3 regions of the Winogradskyella sp. HaHa_3_26 genome follow, and region 3 is predicted to be linked to each of the others. Evidence: riboswitches for the same ligand, from Rfam matches in the RefSeq annotation. Region 3 holds a riboswitch; each other region holds the start of a gene.
The links. Region 3 has a riboswitch for S-adenosylmethionine ahead of H0I32_RS02950 (Na+/H+ antiporter NhaC family protein). Riboswitches for the same ligand answer to the same signal wherever they lie in the genome.
Positions count from the first base shown of each region.

Region 1: another riboswitch for S-adenosylmethionine. It lies ahead of H0I32_RS06510 (trans-sulfuration enzyme family protein); the one in region 3 lies ahead of H0I32_RS02950 (Na+/H+ antiporter NhaC family protein).
Region 2: another riboswitch for S-adenosylmethionine. It lies ahead of H0I32_RS10220 (O-acetylhomoserine aminocarboxypropyltransferase/cysteine synthase family protein); the one in region 3 lies ahead of H0I32_RS02950 (Na+/H+ antiporter NhaC family protein).

Region 1 is NZ_CP058981.1:1,500,168-1,510,569, reverse strand. It holds gene metH (methionine synthase) at 1-1,247, opposite strand, end outside; gene H0I32_RS06515 (homocysteine S-methyltransferase family protein) at 1,275-2,276, opposite strand; gene H0I32_RS06510 (trans-sulfuration enzyme family protein) at 2,337-3,506, opposite strand; SAM riboswitch class I at 3,613-3,736, opposite strand; gene H0I32_RS06505 (HupE/UreJ family protein) at 3,872-4,465, shown strand; gene H0I32_RS06500 (deoxycytidylate deaminase) at 4,565-4,996, shown strand; gene H0I32_RS06495 (S41 family peptidase) at 4,996-6,606, shown strand; gene H0I32_RS06490 (NAD(P)/FAD-dependent oxidoreductase) at 6,610-7,215, opposite strand; gene H0I32_RS06485 (hypothetical protein) at 7,215-7,415, opposite strand; gene H0I32_RS06480 (MarC family protein) at 7,429-8,010, opposite strand; gene H0I32_RS06475 (DUF3109 family protein) at 8,287-8,853, shown strand; gene H0I32_RS06470 (ribonucleotide-diphosphate reductase subunit beta) at 9,534-10,402, shown strand, end outside.
Region 2 is NZ_CP058981.1:2,372,206-2,382,607, forward strand. It holds gene H0I32_RS10205 (translocation/assembly module TamB) at 1-2,130, opposite strand, end outside; gene H0I32_RS10210 (alpha/beta fold hydrolase) at 2,346-3,356, opposite strand; gene H0I32_RS10215 (OsmC family protein) at 3,369-3,818, opposite strand; gene H0I32_RS10220 (O-acetylhomoserine aminocarboxypropyltransferase/cysteine synthase family protein) at 3,949-5,244, opposite strand; SAM riboswitch class I at 5,390-5,513, opposite strand; gene H0I32_RS10225 (hypothetical protein) at 5,613-7,163, opposite strand; gene H0I32_RS10230 (2-isopropylmalate synthase) at 7,313-8,488, shown strand; gene leuC (3-isopropylmalate dehydratase large subunit) at 8,493-9,875, shown strand; gene leuD (3-isopropylmalate dehydratase small subunit) at 9,875-10,402, shown strand, end outside.
Region 3 is NZ_CP058981.1:675,207-685,608, reverse strand. It holds gene H0I32_RS02985 (ABC transporter substrate-binding protein) at 1-1,370, opposite strand, end outside; gene mtaB (tRNA (N(6)-L-threonylcarbamoyladenosine(37)-C(2))-methylthiotransferase MtaB) at 1,416-2,750, shown strand; gene H0I32_RS02975 (hypothetical protein) at 2,829-3,329, shown strand; gene H0I32_RS02970 (N-acetyltransferase) at 3,404-3,700, opposite strand; gene H0I32_RS02965 (alpha/beta hydrolase) at 3,885-4,547, shown strand; gene H0I32_RS02960 (lytic transglycosylase domain-containing protein) at 4,685-5,641, shown strand; gene cls (cardiolipin synthase) at 5,645-7,093, shown strand; SAM-I-IV-variant riboswitch at 7,171-7,266, shown strand; gene H0I32_RS02950 (Na+/H+ antiporter NhaC family protein) at 7,315-8,628, shown strand; gene H0I32_RS02945 (DUF2892 domain-containing protein) at 8,634-9,215, opposite strand; gene rpmH (50S ribosomal protein L34) at 9,386-9,547, shown strand; gene carB (carbamoyl-phosphate synthase large subunit) at 9,648-10,402, shown strand, end outside.

The sequences.
Region 1 (10,402 bases), 820 kb from region 3:
ATACGACCTGCAAATTCTTGTTTTCCATCTTTTTCGGCTTCAATAAAGGGTTGAAGATAAGCCACTGCTTTTTTCATTACTCGTGCTGATTTCACCACTTGAGGTAAGAACATTTTACCGCTTCCAAATAAATCACCAACCACATTCATACCAATCATTAAATGACCTTCAATAACGTGAATTGGTTTGTCTGAAGCCAAACGTGCTTCTTCCACATCTTCAATAATAAAGGCATCAATACCTTTAACTAAAGCATGCGTAATTCGTTCTTGTAAAGCATCACTTCTCCATTCTAAAACCTTTTCTTCATGTTCTTTTTTCTGTCCTTTTAAAGATTCAGCAAAATCTAAAAGTCGTTCGGTTGCATCATCACGTTTATCAAACAAAACATCTTCTACACGTTCTAGTAAGTCTTTGTCTATTTCGTCATAAATTTCGAGCATGGTTGGATTAACGATTCCCATATTCATACCGTTTTTAATCGCATGATATAAAAAGGCAGAATGCATCGCTTCACGTACAATATTATTTCCTCTAAATGAAAAAGACACATTACTTACACCTCCAGAAACATTAGCATGTGGTAAGTTTTCACGAATCCATTTAGTGGCTTCAAAGAAATCTAATGCATTTCTGCGGTGCTCATCCATACCTGTTGCAACAGGAAAAATATTTGGGTCAAAAATGATATCTTGAGCAGGAAATTTAAGTTCGTTAACTAAAATGTGATACGAGCGTTTACAAATTTCAATACGTCTATTGTAATTATCGGCTTGACCATCTTCATCAAAAGCCATAACAACAACTGCTGCTCCATAACGTTTTATTAGTTTTGCATGGTGTTTAAATTGCGCTTCGCCTTCCTTTAAACTGATAGAATTAACAACACATTTTCCTTGTGCAACTTGCAAACCAGCTTCTATAATTTCCCATTTAGAACTGTCAATCATCAAGGGGATTCTAGAAATATCTGGTTCTGAAGCAATCAGATTTAAGAAGGTTGTCATGGCATAAACTCCATCTAACATCCCTTCATCCATGTTAACATCTAAAATTTGTGCACCTCCATCTACTTGATCTCTGGCAACTTCTAATGCTTCATCGTATTTTTCTTCTTTTATAAGACGAAGAAATTTACGAGAGCCTGTAACATTGGTACGTTCACCAACGTTAATGAAGTTACTTTCTGGTGTTATTATTAAGGGCTCTAAACCAGAGAGCGTAAGATATTTTTTATTTTGAGTCATGTTAGTCTTTTCAAAGTGGATTCCTGCCTACGCAGGAATGACAATTTTTCTTGGTTCGTAATTTTTAGCTACTTCTGCAATGGCTTTAATATGCGCAGGACTTGTGCCACAACAGCCTCCAATAATATTGATGAGGTTATCTTTTAGATAGTCTTCTATATATTGTTGCATTTGCTTCGGTGTTTCTTCATATTCTCCAAAGGCATTTGGTAAACCTGCGTTTGGATGTGCTGAGGTGAAAAATTCCGTTTCGTTAGATAAGCGTTGCAAATAAGGTTTTAATTGTTGGGCTCCAAGCGCACAATTAAAGCCCACACTTAATAGCGGAATATGAGATATTGAGGTTAAAAATGCTTCAACGGTTTGGCCAGATAATGTTCTGCCAGAAGCATCAGTTATAGTGCCAGATACCATTATTGGAATATCAATATGGCGTTCTTCTTTTACTTCTTCAATAGCAAATAATGCTGCTTTTGCGTTCAGCGTATCAAAAATAGTTTCGACTAAAAGGATATCAACACCACCATCAATTAAGGCTTCTACTTGTTGTTTATAGGCGATTCGCAATTCATTAAAAGTTATCGCTCTGTATTCTGGTCGGTTAACATCTGGTGATAAACTTGCGGTTTTGTTTGTTGGGCCAATACTTCCTGCAACAAAACGCGGTTGATCAGGGTTTTCTTTAGTGAACTTGTCTGCAACTTGTTTCGCGATTTTAGCAGATTCAAAATTCAGTTCGTACACCAAATTCTCCATATCGTAATCTGCCATGGCAATTGTAGTCCCAGAAAAGGTGTTGGTTTCTACAATATCTGCACCAGCCTCAAAATATTTTGCATGAATTTCTGCAATCGCTTCTGGTTGTGTTAATGATAATAAATCGTTGTTACCTTGTAAAGGAGACGGGTAATCTTTAAAACGTTCGCCTCTAAAATCTTCTTCTTTAAAACTGTATTGCTGAAGCATAGTTCCCATGGCTCCGTCTAAAACCAAAATTCGTTTTTGTAATTCGTCTTTTATATTGCTCATAATATGTGTTTGTTCTCGATATAATTTTATTTTGATATTATAAAATTACTCGAGCTGACCTTAGTTTTGTAAAGCTTGTTTTAAATCGTTAATGATGTCTTCGGGGTGTTCTAAACCTACTGAAACTCTTATTAACCCTGAAGTGATTCCTGTTTCTAAACGGACATCATCTGGTATTTTAGCATGGGTTGTAGATGCCGGGTGTGTTACAATAGTTCTGGTGTCTCCTAAATTCGCAGAAAGTGATAATAACTTAATGGAGTTAAGGAACTTTCTGCCTGCTTCGATACCTCCTTTGATTTCAAAAGCAACAACATTGCCTCCTAGTTTCATTTGTTTTTTTGCTAATTCGTATTGTGGATGCGATTTTAAAAATGGATATTTTACAAAATTTACATTAGCGTTAGACTCTAAAAAAGTCGCAACTTTTAATGCGTTATCGCAATGTCTATCAACTCTAACAGGTAAGGTTTCTAAACTTTTAGATAAAACCCAAGCATTAAAAGGAGATAGGGCAGGACCTGTATTTCTAGAAAATAAATAGATTTTCTGAATCAAATCAGCACTACCAACAGTAACACCTCCTAAAACACGACCTTGTCCATCCATTAATTTTGTAGCCGAATGGATGACTAAATTGGCGCCAAATTTTATAGGTTGTTGTAAATAAGGAGTGGCAAAACAATTGTCTATGATGAATATAAGGTTGTGCTTTTTTGCAATATCTCCTAAGCGTTGCAAGTCTAAAATATCTACAGCCGGATTTGTTGGGCTTTCGGCATAAATTACTTTTGTATTGGGTTGAATTAGGCTTTCAATTTTATCTAATTCATCAATTTTAAAATAACTTGTTGAGATATTCCACTTTGGTAATATGTTATTAAATAGCGTTTGAGTGGAACCAAAAATACTACGACAAGAAACGATATGATCGCCAGCATCGAGTAATGCTGCAAAAGTTGAAAACACGGCAGACATCCCAGAAGCAAAGGCGTAACCGCGTTCTGCTCCTTCCATTTTGCAAACTTTTTCTACAAATTCTGATGTGTTTGGGTTAGAGTAACGACTGTAAATATTACGTTCTTTTTCATCTGCAAAAGAAGCACGCATGTCTTCGGCATCTTCAAATACGTAGCTAGATGTTAAATACAAAGGGCTAGAATGTTCTAGATATTGAGAACGCTCAATTTGTGTTCTTATAGCTTCTGTTTCAATGTGTTTTGAACTCATTTTTCTTAGTTTTATGATAAACCAAAAATCAAATGCGTCAAAAAAATGACGTGTAAATAGAAAAATGCGACAAGAGTATAAATTACCGTAATGAGGTAATTATGTTGGGTTATCTATCTAAATTATTCGATAAATGAATCGAAAATGAAGTAGAATTTAGCACCTTCTTAATAAGTTTAAGGGTTGCTAAGGTTTCATAGGGTCTATCCCTCCACCTTTCTTGATAACATTTCAATAAGTTATTTGAACTTTGTGAACTACAATATTCAGAAAGAAATTGGAATTAAACAAGTTTTTATTCATAATTTTTTAATTCAGCATATTGCATTTTAATTGTAACTTTGAATTTCCCTAAAATATTATATATGTTAGAAAATTTTTGGTTTAATGTGCAATACGGAATGAATCACGTATTAGATATTAATGGTTACGACCATATTCTTTTTTTAATGGTATTGGCTGTGCCGTATCTTTTTAATGATTGGAAACGTGTCTTGCTTTTAGTAACAACCTTTACTTTGGGGCATACGCTATCATTGGTCTTAGCGGCTTATGGAATTGTAAGCATTAACGGAGAACTTGTAGAATTTTTAATACCCGTAACTATTTTAATAATGGCACTTTATAATGTGTTTACAGCAGGTAAGAAATCAAAAAATAATAAAATTGGATTGTTGTTTTTTACCACCTTATTTTTTGGAATTGTACATGGATTAGGCTTTGCAAGAGAGTTTAAAATGTTCTCAGGGCAATCTGAAAATAAATTAGAATTACTTGTTGAGTTTGCTTTAGGTATTGAACTTGCTCAAGTTATCATTGTTTTTATCGTGTTGTTTATTGGATTTATATGTCAGACTGTATTTAGATTTTCGCGTCGCGATTGGATAATGGTACTTTCATCTATAGTCATAGGATTAGTAATTCCGATGATTTTAGGAAGCGATTTGATGAGGTCATAAAAAGTTTGGTAAAATTTTAACGCCAAGAAAAAGACGAATAAAATACTATCCGTTTATCTTCGTTATTAACAACATACATTAGAATAACAAAATTTATTCATGTCAAAAATAAAACAGCTACGTTACGATAAGGCTTATTTGCGAATTGCTAAAGAATGGGGTAAACTATCTCATTGCGAACGTAAGCAAGTAGGTGCTGTAATAGTAAAAGATCGAATGATCATTTCTGATGGTTATAACGGAACACCAACTGGTTTTGAAAACTACTGTGAAGATGATGAAGGTTATACCAAATGGTACGTATTGCATGCGGAAGCCAATGCCATTTTAAAAGTAGCTTCATCTACACAATCTTGCCAAGGCGCTACGCTGTATATTACACTTTCACCTTGTAAGGAGTGTAGTAAATTAATACATCAAGCAGGTATTGTTAGGGTTGTTTATCATCAGGGTTACAAAGATGATTCGGGAATTAAATTTCTTGAAAAGGCAGGAATTGAATTAGAACTTATAGAAGATTTAAATGCCTAATGGCAACAAAAAATAAATACATTCCACTTTTAATCGGTGTTGCAGTCGCGGCCGGTGTGATTATAGGTGGAAAATTAAATTTTTCAGATACTTCAGATAATCTCTTCACTACAAATAGCAAGAAAAATAAGCTTAACAGATTAATCGATTATATAGATTACGAATATGTAGAAGAGGTAAATACCGATAGTATTGTAGATGTTACGGTTAATGGTATTTTACATAATTTAGATCCACATTCTACATATATTCCTAAAGAAGATTTAGAACAGATTACCGAAAATATGAAAGGTGATTTTGTAGGTATTGGTATTAATTTTTATGCCTATAATGATACTGTCGCTGTTGTAAAACCCACGGAAAATGGTCCTAGTGAAAATGCTGGGATTATAAGTGGAGATCGTATTCTTTTTGCAGACGGAGACACACTTTATGGGTCTAACAAATCTAGTGATGATATAGGTCTAAAATTAAAGGGAGATAAAAACACTAATGTTAAACTTGTTGTTTACAGAAAAGGTGAGGATGGTTTACTAGAGTTTAATGTAAAACGCAAAAATATACCTATCAAAAGTGTTGAAGCATCCTATATGCTTACTGATGATTTAGGTTATATAAAAATGAATCGATTTGCAGAATCTACGTATAAAGAATTTATGCTTGCTTTAGATGAATTAAAAGATCAAGGAGCAACTAAACTTGCATTAGATTTAAGAGATAACCCAGGTGGTTTTTTAGGTATTGCAGAGCAAATTGTAGACGAATTTTTAGAGGACGATAAGCTTATTTTATTTACAAAAGATAAAAGAGGTAAAGAAGAGTATATCTACGCCACGGGAGATGGTGACTTTGAAGAAGGTGAAGTTTATATTCTAATTAATGAAAATTCAGCATCGGCAAGTGAAGTCGTTGCAGGAGCGCTTCAAGATAACGATAAAGGAATTATTGTAGGAAGACGTTCTTACGGAAAAGGATTGGTGCAAAGAGAAATGGCCTTAGGTGATGGTAGTGCTGTGCGTTTAACCGTTTCTAGATATTTTACACCAACGGGACGTTCTATCCAAAAACCTTATACCAATGGTGATAGTGAGAGTTATTATAATGACTATTATAAACGTTTAAGAACAGGAGAATTGGCACACGAAGAAAGTATCGTTGTAGATGATTCTTTAAAGTTTACAACACCTAAGGGAAAAGTTGTTTACGGTGGTGGTGGTATCATTCCAGATGTTTTTGTACCCGTGGATCGTTCGTTTGATAATGAAACAATTAATTACTTGAGAGGAAGGGGGCACTTTGGTTATTTTGTTTTTGAAGAATTAGATAAAGATCGCACATTATATCAAGATATCTCTAAGTACGATTTTATTAATAATTTTGAAGTGAGTGATGATATTGCTGTTCGTTTTCAGGATTATATTAACAGAAAAGAACGAACTAACATTAGCTTCGTTGCTTACAATCCTGAAATAAAACGAATTATTAAAGCAACTTTAGCAAGTCAGCTATTTGATGATAATGCGTTTGAAGAAGTAATAAATAAAGAAGATATTATGGTGCAAGAAGTGATTCTTTTAAGCTCAGAATATCCAAATATTAAACAAGATTAATAATTATACCTTATCATGAATTTTGGTTTGTTTACCATCATTCCAAAGTGTTAAGATATCTGTAGCCACATGAGATCCGCTACCGCAAGCCATTGCAAACTGACTTCTCCAGCCGGCTAAAGAACCCGCAACATATAAGTTTTTTTCTACAAGATGATCTGTATTTTTTAACCAGATTCTGTCTTTTTCTATCGCTGATCTAGGGTGTGGTTCAATGTAGTTTTCAAGTCCTTTTATGGTTATGAAACTTGTGTAGCCAACAGCTATGACTACTATTTTAGATTTGTAAATATGAGCATTGGTGGTTATTGTAAAGTAATCTTCACTTTTTTCAATAGAACTTACTTTTTCGTTTTCAATTTGCTCAATATGAGGATAAAGGTTCTCTAGTTGTATTTTGCCATCTTGAAGAATGTCTTCACCTAAAGTTCCGGGTTGTAGTCCTAAAACATTATTAAACAGAGCGTTTTGAAGATGAGATGTTTTTTGATGAGTGATTATTCCAATACGTTTATCTTGAGCAAAAGGTTTATTTTTTGCTGAACCTAAAACTAGGGCACAAGATAAACCAGCTGCTCCTCCACCAATAATTAAAGTATCAAAACACATTAGCGTTGTTTGTCTAATTTTTCTATTTTTTTAGAAATTCTAAGAATTTGTAAAAGAATAATAGCACAAAGCGCTGCCACAATTGTAATTAATGCAGTTTGACTTTCTCCTGTTAATAATGCATTGAAATTTAATTTCGTAGCATTAAAAATAACAAGCCCAATTCCGATAATTGTTAAAACAAGTGTGAGTATTTTCATATTTAAAATAGTTTTATGCCAATAACTCTTTAATGTTATGGGCAAATAATTTTACAGCAATGGCTAACAAAATTACACCAAAAATCTTTCTTATAATGTTAATTCCATTAGTTCCTATAATACGTTCAATTTTAGCTGATGTTTTTAAAACAATAAAAATAACTAAGACATTACTTATTACTGCAACTATAATATTTTCAATAGCAAATTCTGCACGTAGAGATAGTAAGGTGGTTAAAGTTCCTGGTCCTGCCATAAGCGGAAATGCTAAAGGGAAAACGGAAGCGGTAACAGCGCTATGTTCATCATCTTTATAAAGTGTAATGCCTAAAACCATTTCTAGAGCAATAAAAAAGATAACAAATGCACCTGCTACGGCAAATGAATTAACATCAATACCAATAAGGCTAAGTAAACTTTTACCTACAAAAAGGAAAATAATCATAATTACACCAGCGATAATTGAGGCTTTTCCACTTTGTATATGTCCCACTTTTTTGCGTAGGTCTATAATAATTGGAATGTTTCCAACGATATCAATCACTGCAAAAAGGATCATAAAGGCTGTGACTATTTCTTTAAAATTTAGGTGCATTTCTTCTTAATTTAAATTTTGTGATAACTTGAGTTTGTGTGTATAAGTACTTGTCTTATAATTTGTTAAATCTCATGTTTCACTATTTGGGTTGAAATTTTTTGCAAAGGTGCGATATTATTGCATATTTTCAATAATAAATTATAGTTAAGTTTAAGTATTTTTGTTCTCTGTTTTTTATGCTCAATTTCTACGCTTTAAAAGTGGCTATTAATAGTATATTTGCAGCAGAAAAAGAATTAATAACAGCCATTGTTATGGCTAATTTAATAAATTATGTTTCAACTCGGAAAAACCATTGTCTCTGAAGATATTATAGAGAAAGATTTTGTTTGTAATCTTTCAGCATGTAAAGGTGCTTGTTGTATTGATGGGGATGCTGGAGCACCTGTAGATAAAGAAGAAGTTAAAATTTTAGAAGATATATATCCTAAGGTAAAACCGTTTCTTCGTAAAGAAGGAATAGAGGCTATTGAAGCTCAGGGCACGTCAATTACTACAGAGTTTGGCGATTTTGAAACGCCTTTAATTAATGGAGCAGATTGTGCTTATGTTATTTTTGATGAAAAAAAGACAGCGCTTTGTGCTATTGAGGAGGCTTACAACCAAGGTGAGATTCAGTGGAAAAAACCAGTATCTTGTCATTTATACCCTATTCGTGTAAAAGATTATTCAGAATTTTCTGGTGTTAATTACGATAAATGGGAAATCTGTGATGATGCATGTTCTTTAGGTAAAGAATTACAAGTGCCAGTTTATAAATTTGTAAAGGAAGCACTAATTAGAAAATTTGGTGAAGATTGGTATGCTGAATTAGAAAAAGTAGCAGAAAAACACAAGTAAGATGTGTTAAAAAATAATATTGCTTAGATTTTATTGGTGCTATTTTAATAGCGACAGGTGTTTTAATTTTTTAATTATACTCCTATATAATACTTCTTTAAAATGGCAAATTTTTCTTTAGTGATATTTTAACCGATTTTTTAATTTATTCTTTTTTTATCCTTCAATTTTTTATGATATCTTAATTTTTAAGACTTGTTAGTTGCTCGTCTAAAGAATGTTAAACCCATGCTCTTTTTTGTTTGTAAATTTTTCATGTTTTTTAATATTAAACCCTCAGTAAACACGCTTGCTGACGTTTGATTTAATAAGAAAAAACTTACATTTTTTATTATTAAAAATACAACTTAATGATTTGTATTACAAGTGTTTAATGGTTTTTTTTGGAATAATCATGTTTTACGGGTGTTAAAGCGCTTTGTTAAAAACTTGTTGACAACGTTTATAAAATCAGCTTTCATTTTTGACTACAATTGTCAATCTTTGCATCAGGCATAATGAAATAGATTTTTGTAAATTTTTTATGATACAAAATCGAAAACTCTATTTTAAAAGCAAGCCCCTATATTCCTCTTAAAAAGGAAGAAATTTAAACTCGTTTTACGGAATTACTGATAGAATTTGGAATGATTCAAACTCATTCTAATGGATATCTAGTCTTTAAAATTAAAAGAAAAACTATGGAGATTACCCAGATTATAAAAAGAGATTACGAAACAACTCCGTTTGTTTTAAATAAGATTTCTAACGCTATTGAAAAAGCAATGCTTTCTGTAGGAAATGGAAGTAAAGAGGATGCAAAAGGGATTTCTGTAGATGTATTAGAAACACTTTTAGAAAGAAAAAAAGCAGATCATGATTATTTACCTACAGTAGAAGAGGTGCAAGATCTTGCTGAGGAGAAGTTAATGAAAAGTGCTTTTCATGATGTGGCAAAAGCTTACATTTTATATAGAGACGAGCAAGCGAGAAGTAGAAAAACAAATATTTTTGAAAAGCGTATTAACTTAAAACCTTACGAATATCCAGAACTTAATGAGTATGTAGATGCTATTAGACATTCGTACTGGATTCATTCAGAATTTAACTTTACAAGCGATATTCAAGATTTTAAAACAAGACTGACTGTTGTAGAGCAAAATGCAATTAAAAACACCATGCTTGCTATTTCTCAAATAGAAGTGGCTGTAAAATCATTTTGGGGAGAGATTTATAACAAAATGCCTAAGCCCGAAATAGGATCTGTAGGTGCAACATTTGCAGAAAGTGAAGTGCGTCACCACGATGCTTACTCGCATTTATTAGAAATATTAGGTCTTAATAACGAATTTAAGAACCTTAAGAAAAAGCCGGTAATAATGAGACGTGTTCATTATTTAGAAACCGCTTTAAAGAATGCAAAAAGTGAAGACAATAAAGAATATGCAGAGTCAATTTTATTGTTCTCTTTATTTATTGAGCATGTGTCTTTATTTTCACAATTCTTAATCATCATGGCGTTTAATAAGCATAAAAATATGCTTAAAGGTGTATCTAATGTTGTTGAAGC
Region 2 (10,402 bases), 1.7 Mb from region 3:
GGCGCCAATTACATCTAATTTTATTTTTGCTTCTGGTGCTACAGAATCTAAAATCATAAACACATCTAGCGTTGCATTTAAGTTGTCATCTTTATATTTTGAACTTAAATTTCCTTCACCATTTACAATCTTCCCATTAAGATTAAGATCTGTAATAGCATAATTATTTAGCTCAAATTTTGAAACTGTCGCCTCTAAAGTTGCGTTTAGGTTATTTAGGTTTGTTCCGCTTCCTTTAGAATCGATGTTAAGGCTTAGTGCCCCAAATTGTGGATCGTTTAATAGTTCGTTAACCTTATAATCTTCAATCGTTACTTTGGCTTCAAAAGCAATAGTATCTGCATTTTTAAAGTTACCATCAACGGTTGCGATTCCTTGCGTGGTATTTAATTTTGCTTTAGTAGAAATTGCTTCAGGATTACCATTTGCTTGCCCAATAAGTTTAATGTCTTTAGGTAAACTAATGCCTAAATCTGCTTCATTAACAAATTTTACGATATCTGTACGAGTTGTTTGCGCAGAAAAATTAGGAATGTTAAATTGAAGTGTTTCTGGGTTTGTAATATTTTGAAGTGTTCCGTTGGCAGAAATTTTGGTGGAATTTCCCCAATTAAGCTTCATGGTTGTTAAATTGATGGAAGCTAAACTTCCGGAAGCTTTCAAGATTCCTTTAAGTTGATTTTTACTTAAAGTATTGATGTATTCGTTATTTTTTAAGTCAGGTTGAAATTTTATAATTTCAGATAAAGATAAGTTGATTGAAGGCAGGTCTAAATTAACCGTTGTGCTTTCTGGGTTTTCTAATAATGAAGAAAGTGAATTATAATTTAAATCTGCATAACCTGAAACCGAATTATTATTTAACCTAAAATCTAAATCTTCTAAATTTAAGTTTTGGTCTGAAATTTTAAGGTTGAAACCAAGTTGATTTAAATTCAATCCTGAAAATTCATTAAAATGTAGTGTTTTTAATTGAAGCCCTGCATTTCTATCTTTTAATGTAATGTCTTTAGCTTGTAAGGTAAGGTTGTTTAATGAAATAGCATTTGCATTAAAAACATCTTTTTGAGCTATTGCATCACCTACTTTATATTCAATTTGGTTGTTTTCAAAATCTATCGATGCAATGTCAATTTTAATTTGTGGCCATTCAAAAGTGGTCGGTTCTGTTTCTGCTTTTATGTCTTCTGTTAAATCTGGTAAGCCATTAATTTTGGCTGCTGTATTTAAACTAATTCTAGAATTTTTAAGTGTAATTTCTTTAAGATTAAAATTGCTATCTGCTAAATTTATAACAGGATCTTCTGTTGAGAATTCTGAAATATTAACATCAGCAATCAGGCGATCGGGTTGCGATTCGTAATAAGCCACAACATTATTTAAAACAATTTTATCGAAAGATAGCTTTGGCAAAGGGCTGTCAGTTGTTGTGGTATCTATCGCTACAGGTTTCTGAATAAATTTAATGTTAGAGTTATTCAGTTCAATATCTGAAGCTTCAAAAATCATGGCTTCTAGATTTGTCGTTTCCATGTCAGCATTCAGCTCACCAATTTTAAACCTAGAGTCAATTCCGGCAACGGCATCATCAAATACAATATCTAAATTCTTAAATTTTAAATTGCTAAGCACTAAGTTGAGTGGGGTAGAAATGGTATCTGTTACAACTGTTGTTGTATCGGTTGTAGCAAAAGCATCTATTAAAAACTGAAAATTATAACCTTCAATACTATCTTTTCTAATCACATTAGCCCGTAAACCTTCCCAATCTAAAGCATCTACACCAATAGCTTCGCCTCTTATCATTTTAAAAAGTGGAACATTAGCTTCTAGTGATTTTGAATATACTAAAGTATCTCCTTTGGTATCTTCGAGATAAAGACCATCGAGTTGAACGTCTCCATCAAAAGTGATAAATAATTTTTCTATTTCAACTTTAGTATTTGTTTTACTTGAAACATAATTCACCGCTTTTGTAACGATAATATTCTGTCCCCAAGGGCTTCTAATAAAAAGGATAACTAAAAATAAAAACACAAGAATTCCTAACAGAATACGTAGCGTTCTGCGAAGCCAACGAAATTTTCGTTTTGTTGGGGTTTGGGGTGGTGTATTTTCGGTATTATTCAACAGTCAAATATATACGGTCAAAAGTATTATAATTGTCGTTATTGCTAATAATATTAACGCTCTAGAGTTAAAAATTAACTAATTTTATTAAGGTTCTGTTATTAATATCGATGAAAAGATAAGAGATGTCGTTTAGTTATAAAGTTCTGTAGATTCTTTGAAGCAAAAAAGCCAAACTTATAAGTTTGGCTCTTTTTAATATTATATGCTAGTTTTTATGCAACTTGCTGCTCAAGTTTTTTTTTAACAGAAGTTACTTCTGCTTTAAAAATAGGTTTCAAAAAGCGTGCTAATTGATCAAATTCAATTAAAAAAGCATCGTGTCCGTGTATCGATTTTATTTCATGAATGTTAACATTTTCTTTCTTGCCTTTTAGTTCAACAAAGGTGTTCCAGTTTTCATCAGCTTTAAAAAATAAATCAGAATTGATAGTGATGATATGAATGTCACTTTCAATTTTAGATGCGACATCTAAAAAATCATTTCGATCTCTAGTGATATCAATTGTTCTTAAAACCTGATTCATTAATTTGTATGCAGCGACCTGAAAGCGATTGTTTAAAGCATTACCGTGATAACTAAGCCAGGATTCAATGTTAAAAAAGGATTCGTCTTTTTTAGTGCGATCAAATTTTTGTGTTAAAGACTCAGGTGTTCGGTATAACGTCATGGCATGCATTCTGGCATCTACCAATGGTTGAGAAGAGTTATTTAATAGCGCATCTTGAATATGGCAATTAGCAATAACCCAGTCTGTAGATTTCCAGTCGGTTGCAATAGGAATTAAATGTTTAATTAAACGCGGTTTTAATGCGGCTAATTCCCATGCAATTCCACCTCCAACAGAACCTCCAATGACAGCAAATAAATGTTGAATTTTTAATTCTTCTATTGCTAAGGCAAAGAGTTTTGCAATATCTCTTGCTGTGAAATCTTTATAATTTTCTATGATGTTTTCAGCTTTATTATCGTAGCCATTACCAAGAATATTAAAAGATAAAATTGTGTATTCATTAGTGTCGATACATTTATTTTCTCCGATAATATCATTCCACCAACCATTTTCTCCGATAACATTAGAGTTTCCAGTTAGCGCATGATTCACTAAAATAATAGGTGCTGTATGTAGGGGTTTACCAAAAGTTTGGTAAGACAAGTTTAGTGAAGTTGTCTTACCACTTTCGGTTGCATAGTTAGCAATTGTAATATGTTTTAGATTTATCATCGCTAGTTTTTTTTAAACCGCAAATTCTTTTACTACGGATATTTTTAAAGGTGTTTTATTTTGAAGATTGTCTTTTACAGGGCATCGTTCTTCAACTAATTGAAGCCATTTAGATAAGGTTTCAATACTTGCGTCCGTTTCAGGAATAAGATTTAAACTTATAGATTTAAATCCAGCACGTTCTTTGTTGGAGTTACCTAAAAACCGATTTGGATTTAATTCGCCAGAGACTTCTATTTTTAAATTTTTTATAGTGAAACCTAACTCTTTGGCTACTATATGCCCAATAACATTAGCACAGCCCGCAAAACCAGCTAAAATATATTCTACCGGATTTGCATCCGTATCTGTACCTCCTAAATCAGAAGGTTCGTCTACGACTAAAGTAAATTGTCTTGTTTTTCCTATAAATTTTGTAGGTGAAGCACTAGCTCCTGCTACAGAAAATTTTATATCGCTCATTTTGTTTTTTAATTTTGAAAATATTTTAATTTAAAATTTTAGAGTCATCAAAATATCACATAAAGCACAGCTGCAAAAAATTAATTTTGCTATGTTTTTTACTGTGCTTAATGTGATAGTGACTTTTTGATTAATGCTGAAACGCTTTTTGTTTTATAACAGCAAAAGCTTCTTTTAAATCATTTTTTAAATCTTCTATATTTTCAATTCCTACAGATAAACGAATTAAGTCTTTGGTAACTCCAGAGGTTAATTGCGCTTCATCGCTTAGTTGCTGATGTGTTGTGCTTGCAGGATGAATGATAAGAGATTTTGTGTCTCCAATATTTGCTAATAATGAGAACAATTTTGTAGTGTCAGAGATTGTTTTGGCAGCTTCGTAACCTCCGTCAACGCCAAAAGTAACAACGCCACTCTGACCTTTTGGTAAGTATTTGTCTGCTAATTTTTTGTGTTTACTAGTTTTTAAACCAGGGTAGTTTACCCAATTGACTTCGGGTTGTTCTTGTAGCCATTTTGCTAATTCTAAAGCATTTTCACTATGCTTTTTAATACGTAATTCTAAAGTTTCTAAACCTTGAATGATTTGAAAAGCATTAAATGGACTTAAAGCACCACCGTAATCACGTAAGCCTTCAACTCTAATTTTTGCGATAAAAGCAGCTGCTCCAATAGCTTCGCTATAAACTAATCCATGGTAACCAGCAGATGGTTCTGTGAATTCTGGGAATTTTCCATTAGTCCAATCAAAATTACCACTATCAATTATAATACCTCCTAATGAAGTTCCATTTCCGGTGATGTATTTTGTTAAAGAGTGAATAACAATGTCTGCCCCGTACTCAATTGGTCTAAGTAAGTAAGGTGTTGCTACAGTATTATCTACGATTAATGGAACTTTAAAAGCTTTTGCTTCTTTAGAAATAGCTTCTAAATCTAAAACATCTAATTTTGGGTTTCCTAAGGATTCTACAAAAAAGGCTCTTGTGTTTTCTTGAGTTGCTTTTTTGAATGCTTCAGGGTCAGAAGGATCTACAAAAGTAGTTGTAATACCATGTCTAGGTAGTGTAACGCTTAATAAATTATAGGTTCCTCCATATAAACTACTCGATGCTACGATGTGATCACCAGCTCTTAGTAATGTTAGTAATGTTGTAGAAATAGCTGAGGTTCCAGAAGCTGTTGCTACTGCACCAATTCCGCCTTCTAAAGCTGCTAAACGCTGCTCTAAAATGTCGTTAGTTGGGTTGTTTAAACGGGTGTAAATGTAGCCAGGAACCGAAAGATTAAATCTCCCTGCTGCTTCATCTGAATCTTTAAAGACGTAAGATGATGTTTGGTAAATAGGAACAGCTCTTGTTCCTGATGTTTGACTAACGTCGTGTCCTGCGTGCAACGCTTTGGTTGCGAATTTTTGTGTACTCATTTTTCTAAGTTTTTGAGTTAATAAAAGATTAAACCAAAAGCCAAAATAAGCTTCATATATTTTCGATTTTAAATCGAAGTGTGAAGCATACTTAATAGAAAAATATTATAAAGAAAATGCTAATTACAGATGGGTAATTAGTCTTGAGTTATCTATCCAATTTTCCGATTAATGAATCGGATTATTAAGTAGAATTTAGCACCTTCTTAGTGAATCTAAGGGTTGCTAAGGCTTCATAGGGTCATTCCCTCCACCTTTCTTGATAACATTTCAGTAAGTGTTTGAACTTTGTGAGTACAAATATTGCAATACAAAAAGCACAAATCCAAATGATTTGGCGATTTTATGAGTTTTTTATGAAAATCATATTAAATTAAGTTATTCTTTGCTAAATATTTAATATGAATAATTTCAGAGACAGGTTTGTTTTCAATTTTACTTTCAAGCCATGAAATAATATCAAGATATAAAAAGGCACGACGCTCGTAGGGATGATCTTCAAAAGTTTTTAATGTTTTGTGTAATTCTTTAAATGCATTTTTAAGGTCATGAGGGTAAATATCTTGTAAACCTCTAATGAATTTTATCATTTCTTTTTGTACCTCATGAAGGTCGTTCATTTTAATTAAAAACTTGTAAGTGCTTCTTAGTAGGGTTTCTAGGTGGTAATCTAAGCCTGCTTCGTAATGAGCAACAAGATTTAAAACTCTGGAAAAACAGAGTAGGTCTTCTCGCATGGAAAGCGACTTGTTAGAAATGATTTTATCAAGATATTTTATGCATTCTTTATTGTTGCCTGCTCCAAATTGTAAGCTAGCAAACTTGTAATAAAAAATCATTTTATGGTGTGGGTCAATCTTTTCACCAAAAGGGATTAGTTCTTTTTCTATTGTCGGAATAATATCGAGTCCTTCTGCAAAACTACCGTCAATAAAATGTTGATTAATTTTGTGAAAGTTAGTGTAAAGGAAGACTAAAGAAGCAACATTTTCGTCTTTTGGAAAGCTTAATTTTTGAACTGTGGCTTCAAAGTCATTAAATTTTTCTACAAATTTTGTTTTGTTACCAATAAAAACCAAAGCCTCTAAAAGGTAGTTGTTTCCTTTTAAAAAGAATACCGGATTAAGATTAATCATGCTTGGGTTTTGATAAAATAAATCCACCCATTTTAAAGCATACTTAAAACAGTTTAAAAAATCTTGAAGTAAAAAGCTTTGCCATAAATTAGCTTTATATAGCCATAATTTTTCTCGAAACCCTAAGTCTTCAATTTTAACTTTGGGTAATTGCTTATTGAAATAATTGATGACCATTTTGGCTTCATCTTCATTTTTTACATAACCTGTTTTTAGAATATTGCTGTAGAGTTGAAGTGATAGGTTGGAGAGCTTACTGGTTATAACGTTAAGTGTACTTAATTCTTTAGCTTGCACAGCTAGTTCATCTGCGCGTGTGCTAATACTTCGTGTAATGTATTGTGATTCAATAACTTTTTCGAGTTCAACAATCTCGAAAGCCGAGTTTTTTTCTTCATTGACTATGGCTAGCTCTTTAGCTTTATCTAAAATTTTTAAACTTTGTTTATATAAACCTTTATGGTATAAAATTGAAGCAAAATCTAATTGTTCTCTAATTTGTAATCTTATGTTTTGATGTGAAGGATTCAGTTTTAAGCTGATTAAAATTTGCTTATATAAATGCGATTTTACATTTGCAAGCTGTTGTTTTTTAATAATATTACTTTTTAAAATTGAAGTTTCATTATAGGCTTTAGCCTTGTCTAAAAAATTAAAAAGATTCAAAAATTTAGAGTCAGAATTCACACCAAGCCGACCAACATACAGTTTAAACTGACGTTTTTCAGATTTAGTTAAAGACTTAACTAGTGAGAATAAATTATCTTTTTGGTCTTTAGTTATCAATTGAGAATAGATTTATCTGTCTGTTAATCAGTTAATTGAAATATATTTTAACGACTGGGCATCGTAAAGTTAAACTAAGATCGGTATTTTAAAGCAAAATCAAAATATATATTCGTAAGACAATACTATAAAATATATTTTGATAAATGTCTAATAACCGTATTCAAATATTCGATACTACACTGCGAGATGGAGAACAAGTGCCAGGTTGCAAGCTTAACTCAGAACAAAAAGTAATCATTGCAAAGCAATTAGATCTTTTGGGAGTTGATGTGATTGAAGCTGGATTTCCAGTGTCTAGTCCAGGAGACTTTAAGTCTGTAGAAGCAATTTCAAAAATTGTAAAAAATGCAACAGTTTGTGGTTTAACACGTGCTGTTGAAAATGATATAAAAGTTGCTGCTGAGTCTTTAAAATATGCTAAATTACCGAGAATACATACAGGTATAGGTACGTCAGACTCTCATATTATTCATAAATTTAAATCAAACAAAGAAGCTATTATTGAGCGTGCTTTTCAAGCTGTAAAATATGCGAAGTCTTTTGTTGAAGATGTAGAGTTTTATGCTGAAGATGCAGGAAGAACTGATAATGAATATTTAGCAAGAGTATGTGAAGCTGCAATTAAAGCAGGTGCTACTGTGTTAAATATTCCAGATACAACTGGGTATTGTTTACCAAGTGAGTATGGAGCAAAAATAAAATACCTTAAAGAAAATGTAAAAGGTATTGAGAAGGCTATATTGTCTTGTCACTGTCATAACGATTTGGGTTTAGCTACAGCAAATTCTATTGAGGGTGTGATTAATGGAGCACGACAGATAGAATGTACTATCAATGGTATTGGTGAGCGTGCTGGTAATACAGCATTGGAGGAAGTTGTTATGGTATTGAAGCAACACCCTTATCTTAATTTAGATACTAATATTAATACGTCAATGTTGTATGGAATGAGTCAACTTGTTAGTGATAATATGGGGATTTATACGCAGCCAAATAAAGCGATTGTAGGTGCTAATGCTTTTGCTCACAGTTCTGGTATTCATCAAGATGGTGTGATAAAAAACAGAGAAACTTACGAAATTATTAACCCAGCAGATGTTGGTGTTACTGAGTCTGCAATTGTTTTAACAGCAAGAAGTGGAAGAGCAGCTTTGGCATACAGAGCTAAAAATGTAGGTTACGAATTAACAAAACTTCAGTTAGATGATGTATATTCTAATTTTTTAAGTTTTGCAGATCGTAAAAAAGAAATCAACGATAATGATATTCATCAAATTATAGAAACAAGTAGTGTCTATAAACAAATAATTTCAGCTTAAATACATGGGGAAAACACTATTCGATAAAGTTTGGGACGCGCATGTGGTAGATGCGATAGATAATGGACCACAGATACTTTATATAGATAAACATTTAATACACGAGGTAACAAGTCCGCAGGCTTTCAATGAATTGGAAGAACGCGGAATTCCTGTATATAGGCCCAATCAAATTGTGGCTACGGCAGATCATAATACGCCAACATTAAATCAAGATCAACCAATAAAAGATGAACTCTCTAGAAAACAATTAGAGCAGTTGTCTAAAAATTGTAAAAAAAACAATATCACATTATACCAATTAGGTCATAAATACAATGGTATTGTGCATGTAATGGCTCCTGAGTTGGGAGTGACTCAACCAGGCTTAACGATGGTTTGCGGTGATAGTCATACCTCAACACATGGTGCGTTCGGAGCTATTGCTTTTGGTATAGGAACAAGTCAGGTTGCGCAGGTTTTTGCGAGTCAATGTTTGTTGCTTACTAAGCCTAAAAGTTTAAGGGTGTCGGTTAATGGAAAATTGAAAGCAGGAGTTCTACCAAAAGATGTTATTCTTTATATTATTTCAAAATTAGGAACCAATTCTGGTACAGGTTATTTCTGTGAATATGCAGGAAATGTTTTTGAAGATATGAGTATGGAAGGTCGTATGACGGTTTGTAATATGAGTATTGAAATGGGAGCAAGAGGAGGCATGATTGCTCCAGACGAAACGACTTTTAGTTATGTGAAAGGAAGAGAATTTGCGCCTAAAGGTGAAGATTTTGATAAAAAAGTAGCCTATTGGAAAACCCTTCCTACGGATGAAGATGCTGTTTTTGATCAAGAATATAGTTTTGCTGCAGAGGATATTGAGCCAATGATTACTTATGGTACAAATCCAGGTATGGGAATTAAGATTTCAGAAACGATTCCTGTAAATGATAATCCTTCGTTTAAAAAGTCATTAGCTTATATGAATTTTGAAGCTGGTGAAAGTTTAATAAATAAACCTATTAATTTTGTTTTTATAGGAAGTTGTACCAATTCTAGAATTGAAGATTTTAGGGTTGCTGCTAAATATATTAAAGGAAAGAAAAAGGCAGATAATGTAACGGCTTGGTTGGTTCCTGGAAGTAAGCAGGTAGAACATCAGATTATTGAAGAAGGTTTGAAAACTATTTTTGATGATGCTGGTTTTGAATTGCGTCAACCGGGGTGTTCGGCATGTTTAGCCATGAATGATGATAAAATTCCACAAGGAGAATATTGTGTGTCTACTTCAAATAGAAATTTTGAGGGTAGGCAAGGACAAGGTTCAAGAACAATTTTAGCAAGTCCATTAGTTGCAGCGGCAACAGCAGTAGAAGGAAAAATTATAGATATAACAAAGCATTTAAATTAATGGAAAAATTTACAACCTTAAAATCAAAAGCCATTCCTTTAAATATTGAGAATGTCGATACCGATCAAATTATACCTGCGCGTTTTTTAAAAGCAACAGACAGAAAAGGGTTTGGTGATAATTTATTTAGAGACTGGAGATATCATAAAGACGGTTCCGTTAATATAGATTTTATACTTAACGATGCTCAATATTCAGGTAAAATTTTAGTCGCAGGAGATAATTTTGGCTGCGGATCTAGTAGAGAGCATGCGGCTTGGGCAATTACAGATTTTGGATTTAAAGTGGTTGTCTCTAGTTTTTTTGCAGATATTTTTAAAGGGAATGCCTTAAATAATGGATTATTACCGGTTCAGGTTTCTAAAGCGTTTTTAAGTGACTTACTTCAGATTATTGCGTCTAATTCAGAGACAGAGTTACTTGTTGATTTAGAAAATCAGACCATTTCTGTAAAAGATTCTGATTTATCAGAAAAATTTGAAATAGATGCCTATAAAAAGACATGTATGATCAATGGTTACGATGAT
Region 3 (10,402 bases):
GGCGCAAAATTCTTGCTGTAATATAAAGAAAGATAATTTTCAGCATCAGGATAATCGGCAATCCAACTCGCTCTAAAAAAGTCTACTTGGCCATTAGCTTTGGCGTCTTTAAGACTTGAGGGCGGAATGACATCAACATTCACTAATAATCCTGTTTTTTGAAGTTCTCGTTGAATAAATTCGCAAAAACTTAAATAATTACTAGTTGTTGTAAGTGTGATTTCAGGATTCTTGTTTCCTGTTTCATCTTTATATTCTGAAACTAATTGTTTTGCTAATTCAGGTTGGTAAGTAAATCCGATGGTTTCATCATAACCTGGTAATCCCTTTGGTATAAAGCCACCATTTGCAGGAATTCCGATCCCATTTCTTAAATACATCATCATTTTATCACGATCAAAACCTACATTAATTGCTTTTCTTAATTTTTTAGACTGAATGGTGTTGACTTCAGTTTCCATAAAAAAGCCTAAATATTCGGTGTTTAAATAAGGACCTCTGATCATTTTTACCTCCTTGGCATAATCAGGTCTTAACTGACCATCAGTTGTTAGGATTTCATCTTTATAAGAACCATCTAATCCTGAAACAAAATCAATGTTTCCTTGTGCAAATTGTAAAAATTCACTTTGCTTATCTGGTAAAAAGGTAATGGCTACGGCTTCTAGATAAGGTAATTGTTGACCTATAGAATCTGTTTCAAAATAATGATTGTTTCGTCTAAAAACTAGTTTTAAATTTTCTTCCCAACGTTTAAATTTAAAAGGACCAGTACCAATAGGGTGAGATCTAAAGTCATTACCATAATGTTCAACAATTTCTTTTGGGACAACAGAACAATATTTCATGGTTAATAAACCTAAAAATGCAGGAAAAGGTTGTTTCAATTTAATTTGAAATACAGAATCATTGATAGCAAAGAAATCTTCTACTTTGTTTAAAACCCAACTTCCTGGTGAAGCAATGGTTTTATCTCTTAGCCTATTGAAGCTATATTCAAAATCTGAAGCATTAACCTGTCTTGTAGAATCTTTTCCGAATAATTCATGTTTATGAAAAAACACATCATTTCTAAGATTAAAAGTATAAACCGTTGCACTATCTGAAATTGTACATGTTTTAGAAATAGAGGGTTGCACATTTAATTGGTCGTCCATTTGTACCAATCCGTTAAATAACTGATTGGTAGCCCAAATATCTGCTAAGTCTTTTGAAAAAGCAGGATCTAAAGAACCTATGTTTTTATGTTCGTTGTATCTAAATACTTCAGTCGTTAATTGTGGATTTTCATTAGAATCACATGAGAAAACTAATAAAAAAAGCGAACAATAGAGTAGACTATGGAATAAGGAGGGTGTGAATTTTAGCATATAACTTATATGTTGTAAATTTGCAAACTTGGTAAAAGTACAAGAATGAATCCAACTAAAAAAGTCGCATTTTACACACTAGGTTGTAAACTTAATTTTTCTGAAACTTCTACAATAGCGAGAAGCTTTAGTGAGGAAGGGTTCGATCGTGTGGATTTTAAAGAATCAGCGGATATATATGTTATTAATACCTGCTCGGTTACCGAAAATGCAGACAAACGATTTAAGTCTATTGTAAAACAAGCTCAGAAGGTAAATCCGGATGCTTTTGTTGCTGCAATTGGTTGCTATGCGCAGTTAAAACCTGAAGAATTAGCAGATGTAAATGGTGTAGATTTAGTTTTAGGAGCTACTGAAAAATTCAAAATCACAGATTACCTTAATGATTTAACTAAAAATGATTTTGGTGAAGTGCATTCTTGCGAAATAGAAGATGCTGATTTTTATGTTGGTAGTTATTCTATTGGAGATAGAACCAGAGCATTTTTAAAGGTTCAAGACGGTTGTGATTACAAATGTACTTATTGTACCATTCCTTTAGCTAGAGGGATTTCTCGTAGTGATACTATGACGAGTGTACTTAAAAATGCTAAAGAAATCTCAGAACAAGGGATCAAAGAAATTGTACTCACAGGTGTTAATATTGGTGATTACGGTAAAGGTGAGTTTGGGAATAAAAAACACGAACATACTTTTTTAGATTTGGTTAGAGAATTAGATAAAGTAGAAGGTATTGAGCGTTTAAGAATTTCTTCAATTGAACCTAATTTACTTAAGAATGAAACTATCGATTTGGTTTCGAAATCTAGAGCATTTGTACCTCATTTTCATGTGCCATTGCAGAGTGGAAGTAACGTTATTCTTAAAAAGATGAAGCGTCGCTACATGAAAGAATTATATGTAGACCGTGTCACTAAAATTAAAGAAGTGATGCCAGATGCTTGTATTGGTGTTGATGTTATTGTTGGTTTTCCTGGAGAAACTAACGAAATCTTTTTAGAGACTTATAATTTTTTAAACGATTTAGATATTTCTTATTTACATGTGTTTATGTATTCGGAACGAGATAATACAGAAGCAGCCGAAATGGATGATGTAATAGCTAAGAATGTGAGAGCCAAGCGCAGTAAAATGTTAAGAGGTTTATCTGCAAAGAAACGTCGTGCTTTTTATGAAAATCAGTTAGACACTGACCGTACTGTTTTATTTGAAGGCGAAAATAAAGAAGGTTACATACATGGATTTACTGAAAACTATGTAAAAGTTAAAGCACCTTGGAATCCAGAATTGGTAAATACACTTCAAAAAGTCAGATTAACGAAGATAGATGAAGATGGTCTAGTTCGTTTTGATTTTCAACAAGATTTAGTTGCTAACTAACTGTGTTTTAATTTTTTTATTAAAGTTTATTAATAATAAGATATTTCGTTTTACCTTTAAAAATTGTAAATTACTATAATGAAAAATACAATTAAGGCTTTTTTTATTCTTTGTTTAGCAATTGCTATGAGTGCTTGTACTAAAAGTGATAAGTCTAAAGCAATAGGTGTTTGGCAATTAACGACCCGCACAACAGATATTCCTTTTGATGTTAATAGTGATGGTGTGTTTAACACTAACTTAGTTGATGAAATAGATTGTAATGAAATAGAAACTTTAACTTTTGAAGAAAACGGAACTGTTTTTTCAGGAAACGAAGCTTCTGTTATAATGAAGTATTTTAAGACTGCTGACACTAATTCTTATGGTCTTAATATTGATTGTAATAAAGAAGGAATTATTAGTTTTGCTTCTAGTTATAATGAGATTGATGAGGATACAATTCAGGTTTCAGGTAGAAATTATGTAATTGACAATAATACAATGACAACTATATTTAAAGATGCGGTAAAAGTTTATAATGAAGATTTTACTGAAATTATAGAAACAAGAGATTTAAAGCTTGTTTATAAAAAATAAATAGCTAATTATTAGGCCATAAAAAACTCGAAACACTTAAGTTTCGAGTTTTTTTTTATATTAATTTTTCTTTTTTATATACGAATACCTACTGGAAGCATGCGTTTATATTTTCTGTTTCGTCTTACAAATTTTGCGATTTCAGGACTTGTTGGTACTACACTAATGTCTCTTTCTTTTATATTACTAAAAACTAAATCTATAAACTCTAATTCTAGTTCATCTGTTCTAATAGCCTCAGGAATAATCATTTTAGTTAAGAATATTTTGCGTTCCTGCAAAGAATATTCAATAATAGCCATCTCATTTTCAACGTTTAATTCAAATTGACGTAAAAAATCATTATCAATCAGTTCAGCAGTTTCTGTCATATTTGTTTAATTTTTTAATTAGCAGTTGGAGAGTAGATACTATATTTTATATAGTTTTGTAAAACAAAGATACGCATAAATGAACTATAAACCTATGTGTCTAGTGTTAAAAGCTTGCTGAGTAATGATTTATAGTAATGTATTTAGATTTCTTTAACAAAAATATTGTCTAAAGCTAAAACAGATGAAAACAGACCTTACACATGTTTATTTAATGCCAGGTATGGCAGCTAACCCTACAATATTTGAGTACATTAAATTACCTGAAGACCAATATGAAATTCATTGGTTAAAATGGCAAATTCCGGATAAAGAAGAAACGCTTCAAGAATATGCACAACGCATGTGTAATTTTATAAAGCATGATAATATTGTTTTGTTAGGAGTCTCTTTTGGAGGGATTTTAGTACAAGAGATGTGTAAATTAATAAAAGTTAAAAAGTTATTTGTAGTTTCTAGTGTAAAATCTCATCATGAGTTACCCAAGCGATTCAAGCTTCTTAAAGTTACTAAAGCTTATAAGATTCTTCCAACCCAATTGGTTAGTAATATAGATTTATTAGCAAAGTATGCCTTTGGAGAAACGGTGAAAAAACGTGTAGATTTGTATAAAAAGTACCTTTCCGTTAATGATAAAACTTATTTAGATTGGTCTATTAAGCAAGTGGTGTGTTGGGACCAAGAAGAGCCAAATACTCAGGCTATTTATATTCATGGCGATAAGGATATTGTTTTTCCTCATTCTTGTACCGGAAATTGTATCGTTATTAGTGGCGGAACTCACATAATGATCATTAATAAGTATAAATGGTTTAACGAAAATTTACCAAAACTTATAGAGTCTTGAATTGAATACTGATTGAAGAATGAGTATATTTATAAAAAAGAGTTAGAAAAATAAAAACATAATACAAGCATCTTGCAGACCTTTATTAATCAGCGAAATGATAATAAACTTAGTTCTTGTATTTAAAAATGAATCACATGAAAATCATAAAAAATAGTTTAGCATTAGTCGGTATCGTTTGTGTATCTGGCTTATTTATTTTTGCAATGCAAAAATCCCCAGAACCAGATAATGCATTATCTGATTATATGTTGGGTAAAGATGATCCTATTGTCAATAATTATAATGTATATGCCTTAGAAATGCCTGAAGATTTAAACTTTGCAGGTGAAGCTGTACCAATTAATGATCCGGATATTTATGAGCGTATGGATAGAGAATTATTGGTTAATACCTATTGGCAATCTAATGGCTTATTAATGTTTAAGCGTGCTAAAAAATATTTTCCAATTATAGAACCTATTTTGAAGAAAAATGGAATTCCAGATGATTTTAAATACTTAGCTGTAATTGAAAGTGGATTAATTAAAACTGCAAAATCACCTGCAGGTGCTAGTGGTATGTGGCAAATTATGGCAGCTACAGGTAAAGAGAACGGCTTAGAGGTTAATTCTAATGTAGATGAACGTTATAACATTGAAAAGGCAACAGAAGTAGCTTGTGATTATTTAAAGAAAGCTAAAGCTAATTTAGGATCTTGGACAAAAGCTGCAGCAGCATATAATGCAGGTAATGCTGGTGTTTCTAGACGATTAAAAGAACAAGATGTTACTGGTTATTACGATTTATTATTAGGAGAAGAAACAGGACGTTATGTGTTTAGAATTGTAGCTTTAAAAGAAATTCTTTCAAACCCTGATAAGTATGGATTCAACTTTAATAAATCACATTTATACAAAGAAGTACCAACTTATAAGGTAAAAGTAGATACGGCAGTAACTGATTTTGCACAGTTTGCTAAACAATTCGGAATCAACTATAAAATTCTAAAACTTCATAACCCTTGGTTAAGAGAACCGTTTTTAAATAATAAATCGAGAAAACTTTATGAAATAGAAATTCCTAAAGAAGGATATTATAATACACTTCCTTAAATTTTGGAATTTATAAAAAATCATATTTGGCAAATTTTAATTGTATTCAATTATGCACTTGCATTATCTGCAGTGGCAACAATTTTGCTTAAAAAATTAAACCCAACAAAGGCTTTAAGCTACATCATAGGATTGTTAGCTCTACCTTTTTTGGGTTTAATTGTATACTATCTTTTTGGGCAAGAATACCGAAAGACTAAAATATTCAGTAGAAAGAATGTTTTAAATCAAACGATTATAAAAAAGATTCAAGATCAATTAGAATTAGATACCAAAGAGATTAATGAGGTTGATGATTTACTTGATCAAAAATCAAAATTAATCCCTTTACTATATAATAGTGAAAAATCAAAACTCACTATTAATAATGAAGTAAAGCTTATAAAAAATGGTGACGATAAGTTTAAATTGCTTTTTAAAGATATAAAAGAAGCAAAAGATCATATTCATTTAGAGTATTTTGTAATACAAGATGACCAAATAGGTACGGAGTTATTAAATCTATTATGTGAAAAATCACGAGAAGGCTTAGAGATTAGAATTGTTATTGATGATGTAGGGAGTTCTATTTCTTCTAAAATGAAGCGAAAAATAAAAGATTGTGGTATTCAAATGCATTCTTTTATGCCTGTCTTATTTTCAAAATTCACAGGTCAGATGAACTATCGTGATCATCGAAAGATTACCGTTATTGATGGTAAAATAGGATATGTTGGCGGAATAAATGTATCGGATCACTATGTAAATGCAAATAACGATAGGTATTGGCGTGACACACATATTCGTTTAGTAGGCGAGGCTGTTAAACCTTTGCAGATTTTATTTTTTACAACTTGGGATTTTGTGTCAGATGATGGATTAGAAATATCTAAATCTTATTTCCCTGATCACGATTGTAAAGAAAACGTACCACTTCAAATTGCAGCAAGCGGTCCAGATACGGATTGGTCTAATATAATGGAAGCTATTTTCGTTGCCATTACAAATGCAGAAGATCATGTGTATATTACTACACCGTATTTTATTCCTAATAGCGAGATTCTTACGGCACTACAAGTTATTGCGAGAAGTAATATTGAAGTGAAAATTATAGTTCCTAAAACTTCGGATTCCTGGATAGCAGAATATGCTACTAATTCTTATTTAGAAATGCTTTTAGAGGCAGGAGTAGAAGTTTATCATTACACAAAAGGATTTGTGCATGCAAAAACAATGGTTGTAGATGGTGTTTTTAGTACGGTTGGTACTACTAATATGGATTATAGAAGTTTCAATATTAATTTTGAAGTCAATGCTTTAATTTATAGTAAAAAAATTAGTAGTGAATTAACAGCGTTTTTTAATGAAGATTTAAAAGATTGTGAAAAACTAGAATTACAATCTTGGAAAAAACGTTCTAAACGCACAAAAATTATTGAAGCGATAGCGCGTTTAATGGCTCCGTTATTATAATAATTTCTTCAATTTTATAATAATGAGTTAAAATTGAAAGCAAATTTAATTATATATAATATATTTGCCGACTTAAAATAAATTATCAAGAATCTCAAAAGGAGATAGCAACCTGCATTAACAAGCAAGGTGCTAAAAGGATAAGCCAATACTTTGGAAAAAATGTTAATCTAATTTTTCTTTCTTATTTGCATTCTGTCTTCTTTTTAAGAAATAAAAGAATGAAGAAATTAAAAGAATCAGCACCAAACTTTACAGCATTAATTCCATTATTAGTTTTTGTAATTACCTTTTTAGGAATAGGTATTTATAAAGATGATTTTTATCTATTACCTGCGCCAATAGCAGTTATTGTTGGTATTGTCGTTGCCTTCTTGATCTTTAAACAATCTGTTAATGATAAGATAGCGATACTTTTAAAAGGTTGTGGAGATAATAAAATACTAACCATGTGTTTAATCTATTTGTTAGCAGGTGCTTTTGCTGCAATTACTAAATCTACAGGAAGTGTCGATGCTATTGTTAATCTGGGGATGGATTATATTGCTATTCAGTATATTTATTTAGGCATTTTTTTAATAGCAGCTTTTTTATCCATTTCAACAGGAACATCAGTAGGAGCTATTGTAACACTAGCTCCAATAGTAGTTGGCTTTTCAGGACATGGAGATATTTCTTTAGCTGTACTTTGTGGTGCTTTACTAGGTGGATCTATGTTTGGAGATAATTTATCCGTAATATCAGATACAACTATCGCTGCAACACAGTCTTTAGATTGTAAAATGAGTGATAAGTTTAAAGAAAATATTAAAATTGCACTTCCGGCAGCATTAATAACCTTGGTTATTTTAACGGTACAAGGTTTAGATTTAAGTTCTAATGTTTTAAATGATGTTCATTATGATTATTCAGTCATAAAAATTGTTCCTTATATATTAGTCATTATACTATCTGTAATAGGTGTAAATGTATTTGTAACGCTATTTTTTGGAATTATTTCAGCTATTGTATTAGGTGTTTTTGATGGCGATTTTACAGTAATGGAATCTACAAGAATTGCATATACAGGTTTTACAAATATGACAGAGATTTTCTTACTATCACTATTAACAGGTGGTTTAGCAGCTCTGGTAGAAAGAAATGGAGGTATAGACTATATTTTAAATAAAATAAAAATTCTTATTAAAAGTAAAAGGTCTGCTCAATTTGGTATTGCCGCTTTGGTGAGTACTATAAATATGGCGATTGCAAATAATACTGTATCTATAATTATATCGGGTTCTATTGCAAAAACAATAAATGATGAATATGGTTTAACGAATAGAAAAACAGCTTCAATCTTAGATATTTTTGCTTGTGTTATTCAGGGAATATTACCTTATGGAGCTCAGGTTTTAATGATTCTGAGCTTTTCTGAAGGTCAAATAGATTATATAGATTTAATACAAAACACGTGGTATTTGCTTATATTGTTTGTGACAACAATTTTATTAATAAGCTTTGAACCTTTGTTTGTTAAGAAAGTAAAGAAGTAAAAGAATTATCTTTTACTTCTTCTGTTTTGTCTAGATGATGTGGGTTGTCCGTACTGATGTTTAGGTATAGCAGAAGCTTTTTTCATTTGTTGCTTCATCATTTTAATTTGATCAGCTAACATATCACGTTTATCTAATTTTTCTGCTTCAGCTAATAATTTTTGAGCTTCTGGTTTTTTACGTTTAGAAAAAGCAATTCCGGCTAAGTTTAATTTTGCCATCGCTAAATCATGATCCATAGATAAACCTAAATCAATAGCTTTTTTAAAATAACCTTCGGCTTCATTCATATTAGTCTGAGAAACCATAATACCATTTAAATAGTTTAAATAACCTTGTTGCTTTTTAACTAAGGCACCTTCAGGGTTCTTTATTTTGTCTAACCATTTTTTAGAACCTTCAAAATCTTGTTTTCTAAGCTTTAAGAAAGCTAATAAAATCATTTCATTTTTAAAGTAAAGGAAAATAAATATTGTAGACAGTAATAGGTACATAATACCGTTACCTATATAACCTTCAGTAAATTGATATATTCCATAACCAATGATTAATGCAGCTATGACTAATTTTATATTTTTATTAAACATATTTCTGTGTATTTTTACAGTGCGCAAAGATAATAAAATCTAAGAGTTAAAATTCTATTCAAAATTTTTCTTTTGGTATTTGCTAATGTAAAAAGTTGTTGTATATTTGCACGCAGTTTTGGGATAGCTCTCAAAAGATAAAATGATTATAAGATTTAAAATATAAGAAAATGCCAAAAAGAACGTTTCAACCGTCAAAAAGAAAAAGAAGAAACAAACATGGTTTCAGAGAGAGAATGGCTTCTGTTAACGGAAGAAAAGTTTTAGCACGTAGAAGAGCTAAAGGCAGAAAGAGGATCTCTGTATCTTCAGAAACAAGACATAAAAAATAATGATTAACAATTGTTAATATATTAGGGCGTTACTTAGGTGTAACGCCTTTTTTTATACCCTAGAGATACTTATTTTTGCACACCATAACAATTATTACACATGCCGAAGAACAAAAACATTAAATCGATATTACTTATAGGATCTGGTCCAATCGTTATAGGACAAGCTTGTGAATTTGATTATTCAGGATCTCAAGCACTTAGATCGCTAAGAGAAGATGGAATTGAAACAATTCTTATCAATTCTAATCCTGCAACAATAATGACAGATCCAACGATGGCGGATCATGTTTATCTGTTGCCATTAACAACAAAATCGTTAATTCAGATATTAAAAGAACATCCGTATATAGATGCTGTTTTACCTACAATGGGAGGACAAACGGCTCTTAATCTTTGTATTGAAGCTGATGAAAAAGGGATTTGGGAAGATTTTGATGTAGATATTATAGGTGTAGATATCGATGCTATAAATATTACTGAGGATAGAGAACAATTTAGAGAATTAATGCTGAAAATTGGTGTCGGTATGGCGCCTCAAGCTACGGCAACATCTTACCTTAAGGGGAAAGAAATTGCACAAGAGTTTGGTTTTCCTTTAGTTATTAGAGCGTCTTATACATTAGGAGGTGAAGGTGCTTCTTTTGTACATAAAGAAGAAGATTTTGATAAATTATTAACGCGTGGATTAGAAGTATCTCCAATTCATGAAGTTATGATTGATAAAGCTTTAATTGGCTGGAAAGAATACGAATTAGAGCTACTTAGAGATAAAAATGATAATGTTGTAATTATCTGTACTATCGAGAATATGGACCCTATGGGAATCCATACAGGTGATTCTATTACGGTAGC